Aliamphritea hakodatensis: one gene and its partner. The protein of the gene in region 1 binds, or shares a complex with, the protein of each later gene. Links are inferred from orthologs where the notes say so. Each region holds a gene or a part of one and is shown in the gene's direction. Other genes may lie near its edges.

What was found.
Region 2: the proteins of PCI15_RS05380 (region 1) and sdhA are in contact, whole or in part, in a crystal structure (PDB 6C12), measured with the Escherichia coli proteins. The link is inferred for Aliamphritea hakodatensis from one-to-one orthologs.

What each region holds. Positions count from the first base shown.
Region 1 is NZ_AP025281.1:1,183,157-1,186,203, forward strand. What follows is about bases 99-2,821. They hold PCI15_RS05380 (FAD assembly factor SdhE), read left to right. Parts: upstream 99-1,191; coding sequence 1,192-1,452; downstream 1,453-2,821. Other genes in these bases: PCI15_RS05375 (ATP-grasp domain-containing protein), read right to left, coding at 99-785; PCI15_RS05385 (protein YgfX), read left to right, coding at 1,430-1,891; nadB (L-aspartate oxidase), read right to left, coding at 1,908-2,821. Also shown: more of PCI15_RS05375, read right to left, coding at 1-98; more of nadB, read right to left, coding at 2,822-3,047. UniProt on the Escherichia coli protein: An FAD assembly protein, which accelerates covalent attachment of the cofactor into other proteins.
Region 2 is NZ_AP025281.1:3,038,179-3,041,448, reverse strand. The notes cover bases 130-3,075. They hold sdhA (succinate dehydrogenase flavoprotein subunit), read left to right. Parts: upstream 130-687; coding sequence 688-2,463; downstream 2,464-3,075. Other genes in these bases: PCI15_RS14020 (succinate dehydrogenase iron-sulfur subunit), read left to right, coding at 2,476-3,075; sdhD (succinate dehydrogenase, hydrophobic membrane anchor protein), read left to right, coding at 339-686; sdhC (succinate dehydrogenase, cytochrome b556 subunit), read left to right, coding at 130-345. Outside these bases: more of sdhC, read left to right, coding at 1-129; more of PCI15_RS14020, read left to right, coding at 3,076-3,180. UniProt on the Escherichia coli protein: Two distinct, membrane-bound, FAD-containing enzymes are responsible for the catalysis of fumarate and succinate interconversion; the fumarate reductase is used in anaerobic growth, and the succinate dehydrogenase is used in aerobic growth.

The sequences.
Region 1 (3,047 bases):
TCTGCATCACTGTAACGTGTCAGGTAATCCTGCAAGGCTTCAGGCTGGTCGAGTCTTTCCAGTCCATAGCCGGCATGGGAGTCCACCGGACGGATAATCACCGGCATCCTGCCGTCGACAATAAGTGCTTCAAGAGGCGGATTGCCTCCGGCGACCTGAAGTAATGTTTCCCGGCTGACCCGGATGGTCACAGGCATTTCAATGTGTGGCAGGTTTTGCAACTGGTGGCAGATTAAGTCCCTTCCCAGAACGCTGACCGGTGCCGGCATATTGAGAACCGGACGGAGCCACTGGCTGATCCAGCTGTCAATGTAGTCCAGTGTTGCAAGGTTTCTGTCCAGCTCGCTCAGCGCCACGATTGCTATATCATGATCCGGTAATTCCGGCGGAAATGGCAGGGCGGGATCAACGTAAAGAAATTGCATGCTGAAGCCGGCACCTTCGGCGATGAATTCCAGCGGTGTATTGGTCATCAGATTGCCGGGTGCAACGAGAGCCAGCAAACGTACGGTATGCCGTTTAACGGTTGGTTCGAGGCAGTAATGCTGCTGAATTGCCAGCGCCTGTTGCTGAACGGCTACGCCGGTGTCCGGTTGTCCACGTAACTGCAACAGAATTGACAGATCAAACAGTGCCTGGGCATCACCTTTACCACCACGGTCAATGAAGTCGAGACCGAGATCAGTGAGGTCTTCGCCGTGATATACCCTGGACATCAGGTTTGCCAGGCCGTGCAGGTGAGGCACATGAGAATCTGGATTGAGTTGCGGTGCTGGACTATTCATAGCAATCCCTACAGCTGTTAACCCGGTGGAAGCCGGGCTTTGTAACGGAGGAGGAAAGCAATTCCTGTGCCAGTACATCCGAAAGTATGATTGAAATGTGCTGCCGCTGCCGTTATCAGCTTATTGAGATTTTTAGAGGAATTGCGGTTTATATCTGAGTTACTATAAATTCGGCACCCAGGGTGAAAGTGTGTACTTACACTTAGACCTGAGTGGTCAGGCTGGTGCGGGCCGGTTTATCCGGTGACTTGCTTTTGGGGTGGCTTGCAGGCGGCAGGTTTTGCCGTCCGGTTTTCTCAAAGCGGCAACAATCCGCCGTTGTCAGATCAATACTTTGGGATGCCGGGCTTGCTCCGGGTACGCTTACTTTATATATTGCCCGCATAATTAAGCTGAGGAAGTCCTGATGTATACAGAAGAAGATGTACGACGATTACAATGGCAAAGCCGGCGCGGTATGCTGGAACTGGATGTGTTGTTTGTGCCATTTGTTGAAGAAGCTTTTTCTGATCTTGATGAAGCAGACCAGGACCGTTTTGTGAAATTACTGGCCTGTGAAGATACTGATTTGTTCGTCTGGTTAATGGAGCGGGAAGAGCCTGTCGATCCGGATTTACAGCGCATCGTCAGAATTATTCTTGACCGTGTCCAGCCTGCTGCAGATTAAGTTTTCTCCTTCCCGCCAGCTTGGAGTCCTTTATTCCGGGCTGGCATCAATTGCGTATTACAGCATCTGGCTGTTGCACCTTCCCTGGTTTCTGAATGTTGTTTTCTCTGTGTTGCTGGGGGGATTATTTGTCACCACCTGGCGTCGCTATATTTCCCTGACGCATGACCGTTCTGTTATTGCACTGCACTGGCAGGCGAAAGATAAATATATGCGTCTCTGCACAGCTTCCGGTGAGTGGCTGACAGTTGCTTCGGTAGAACAGCGGATACTCTGGCCCTGGCTGACGGCCCTGCGAGTCAGGGTGGACGGCTCAGGTAAAGAGGCACTGAATCTGATCGTGTTGTCTGATTCGCTAAGCGATTTTTCCCAGTACCGGCAATTCAGGGTGTTTTGCCGGTATGCGCGGATTAAAGGCGGTTTGTTGCCGACCGGTTAGTAATTACCGGAGCGGCTTACCAGTCATAGTTAATCGGTGTAAGAATACTGTCGCGGGGTTCTGCATGTGTCGCCGGATAGTCCAGCGTGTAATGCAGCCCGCGACTTTCTTTGCGAAGCATTGCACAGCGGATAATCAGATCTGCCACGACCGCCAGATTTCTTAATTCCAGTAAGTCGCGGCTGATTTTATAATTACTGTAATAGTCAGTAATTTCCTGCTGTAGCAGGTCAACCCTGTGTTTGGCGCGCTGCAAACGTTTGTCGGTACGGACTATGCCGACGTAATCCCACATGAAACGGCGCAGTTCATCCCAGTTGTGGGCGATAATTACATCTTCGTCAGAATCCGTTACCTGAGATTCATCCCAGCCGGGCACGTCGGGAATGACCGAGTCCGTGTTGAGGTTTTTGCTGATATGTCGGGCGGCGGACGATGCGTAAACGATACATTCCAGTAATGAATTGCTTGCTAACCGGTTGGCCCCGTGAAGTCCGGTAAATGCCGTTTCGCCCACGGCGTACAGGCCTTCTATGTCGGTACGGCCGTGTTTGTCCGTCATAATGCCGCCGCAGGTGTAATGTGCAGCAGGTACTACCGGGATCGGCTGGCGGGTAATATCAATGCCGTAACTCAGGCACCGTTCGTAAATCGTGGGGAAATGTTCTTTGATAAAACTTGCCGGTTTATGGGAGATATCAAGAAACAGGCAGTCGGAACCAAGACGTTTCATCTCGTGGTCAATGGCTCTGGCGACGATATCCCGGGGGGCAAGTTCTCCGCGGGGATCGAACTTGTCCATAAAACGTCTGCCATCAGGTAACAGCAGTTTTCCACCTTCTCCCCGCACCGCTTCGGTAATCAGAAATGATTTGGCCTGAGGGTGGTACAGGCAGGTTGGATGAAACTGATTGAATTCAAGGTTGCTGACCCGGCAGCCCGCCCGCCAGGCGATAGCAATGCCATCACCGGAGGCACCGTCGGAGTTGCTGGTATAAAGGTAAGCTTTACTGGCACCGCCGGTGGCCAGCACAACCGCCCGGGCTTTGAATACATCGACCTTCTCAGTCTTGTTATTGAGGACATACGCACCAATACAGGCGTTACTGGCCAGATTCAGCTTGCGCCGGGTAATCAGGTCAACAGCGATACAGTC
Region 2 (3,270 bases), 1.9 Mb from region 1 along the record:
CGAACTATTAAACAGCCATTACCGGCGATTACATCCATTCTGCATCGTGCAACTGGTCTGGCACTATTTTTTGGTGCCTTCTTCATGCTGTATGCCCTGGGGATGTCTCTTGAGTCTGAGCAGGGTTTTAACGCTGCCGCACAGATGCTGACGGAGAGCTTCTTTGCGAAGCTGATTGCCTGGGGATTGGTTTCAGCATTGCTGTATCACTTCTTTGCCGGTATCAAACATCTGATTATGGATTTTGGTCATTGTGAAGAGTTGGAGTCTGGACAGAAGGCCGCCAAAGCGACTTTAGTTATTGCGGCTATCGCAATTCTGCTGGCAGGAGTATGGATATGGTAACTTCAATTACAAGTTTTGGTCGCAGCGGCTTATATGACTGGATGATCCAGCGTGTAACGGCTGTCGTACTGCTTGCTTACACGATCTTCATGATCGGTTATCTGTTAATGAATCCGGATCTGGATTACAACCAGTGGAGCGGCCTGTTTGAGGGCACGGTGATGCGTATCTTTACGCTGCTGACAATCCTGTCTCTGGCGGCACACGCCTGGATCGGAATGTGGTCTATCTCGACTGATTATATCAAGCCAACCGGTATCCGTTTTCTGTTCCAATCTGCGTGTGGTCTGCTGACCTTTATCTACGTTGTTTGGGGTGTTCAGATCCTGTGGGGAGCATAAGATGAGCAGCAAGTTACGTACCCTGACCTTTGACGGGATTGTAATTGGTGGCGGTGGTGCCGGTATGCGTGCCGCGCTGCAACTGGCCCAGTCGGGCCTGAATACTGCGTGTATTACAAAAGTATTTCCAACCCGTTCGCATACGGTGTCTGCGCAGGGTGGTATTACCTGTGCGATTGCCAGTGCGGATCCGAACGATGACTGGCGCTGGCACATGTACGATACCGTCAAGGGTTCCGATTATATCGGTGACCAGGACGCGATCGAATACATGTGTTCTGTAGGCCCGCAGGCGGTATTTGAGCTGGACCACATGGGTCTGCCGTTTTCCCGTACTGAAGAAGGCCGTATTTACCAGCGTCCTTTCGGTGGTCAGTCTAAAAACTTTGGTGAAGGTGGGCAGGCAGCCCGGACCTGTGCGGCCGCTGACCGTACCGGTCATGCGCTGCTGCACGCACTGTACCAGGGTAATATTAAAGCCGGTACCACCTTCCTGAATGAGTGGTATGCGGTTGATCTGGTTAAGAATGCAGATGACGCGGTGGTTGGTGTTATCGCGATCTGCATCGAAACCGGTGAAACAGTGTATATCAAGGCTAAAGCGACCGTGCTTGCGACCGGTGGTGCAGGCCGTATCTATCAGTCCACAACCAATGCGCTGATCAATACCGGTGACGGTATGGGCATGAGTCTGCGTGCCGGTGTACCGGCCCAGGATATGGAAATGTGGCAGTTCCACCCAACCGGTATTGCCGGTGCCGGCGTACTGGTAACCGAAGGTTGCCGGGGTGAGGGTGGTTACCTGGTCAATAAGGATGGCGAACGCTTCATGGAGCGTTATGCGCCTAACGCGAAAGACCTGGCTGGCCGTGACGTGGTTGCCCGCTCTATGGTGCTGGAGATTCTGGCTGGCCGTGGTTGCGGTGAGGAAGGTGATCACGTATTCCTGAAGCTGGATCATCTTGGGGCTGATACCCTGAATGCCAAGCTGCCGGGTATCCTTGAGTTGTCCCGTACCTTTGCGCATGCTGATCCGATTAAAGAGCCGATTCCGGTTGTTCCGACCTGTCACTACATGATGGGCGGTGTCACCACCAATATCGGTGGTCAGGCGATCGGTGCGGATGCGGACGGTAACGATACCATCATCGACGGCCTGTTTGCCTGCGGTGAAGTTGCCTGTGTATCGGTACACGGTGCAAACCGTCTGGGCGGTAACTCGCTGCTTGATCTGGTGGTATTTGGCCGTGCGGCCGGTATCCAGATTGAGAAGCAGATGCGTGAGGGCTACGAAGTAGCGCCGGCCAGCGAAGCTGATCTGGAACGTGCGATGGCGCGTCTGAACCGTTTGAACAATTCAACCGGTGGTGAAAAGGTTGCTGAGGTTCGTGCTGAACTGCAGAAGACCATGCAGCTGTATTTCGGTGTATTCCGTGAAGGCGAAAGCATGGAGAAAGGTCTGGAGCTGCTTAAGGAAGTGCGTGCCAAGGTGTCTGATCTTCATCTGGAAGATAAGAGCGCGGCATTCAACACGGCCCGTATTGAAGCGCTGGAACTGGAAAACCTGATGGAAGTTGCTGAGGCAACGGCAATCGCTGCTATTACCCGTAAGGAAAGTCGTGGTGCGCATGCCCGTAACGACTACACCGAGCGTGATGATGAAAACTGGTTGTGTCACTCACTGTATCACCCGCAAACGCAACAGATCACCAAGCGTGCTGTTAACTTTGCGCCGAAGACAGTAGATGCCTTCCCGCCAAAAGTTCGAACGTATTAAGGGGTTGCCACGATGTTAGTAAGTGTATATCGCTATAATCCTGAGGTTGATGATGCGCCTTACATGCAGGATGTCCATATCGACATTCCTGGTGGTAAGGACATCATGGTTCTGGATCTTCTGCAGTTGCTGAAAGATAAGGATCCGTCTCTGGCGTACCGCCGTTCGTGCCGTGAAGGTGTTTGTGGTTCCGACGGTATGAATATGAACGGTAAGAACGGTCTGGCGTGTATTACGCCGCTGTCTGAAGTGGTTGAGAACGATAAGATTGTTCTGCGTCCGCTGCCAGGTTTACCGGTTATCCGTGATGTGGTTGTTGATATGACCCAGTTCTATCAGCAGTACGAGAAGATCAAACCGTTCCTGCTGAATGATACGCCGGCGCCTGCGATTGAGCGTCTGCAGTCTCCGGAAGAGCGTGCTGAGCTGGATGGTCTGTACGAGTGTATTCTGTGTGCATGCTGTTCAACTGCCTGTCCGTCTTTCTGGTGGAACCCTGATAAGTTCATCGGCCCGTCCGGTTTGCTGCAGGCATACCGCTTCCTGGCTGACAGCCGGGATACGGCGACCAAGGAGCGTCTGGCAGACCTTGATGATCCGTTCAGCGTCTTCCGCTGCCACGGTATCATGAACTGTGTCAGCGTTTGTCCTAAGGGGCTTAACCCGACAAAGGCAATTGGCAAGATCCGTAACATGCTGTTGCAACAGGCAACCTGATTGTTACTCAGGGCGGTCCCGAAAGGTACCGCCTTTTTTATTGCGTAAATTTAGCTCAGCTATTGCGGTATGGCATGAATTGCATTCATG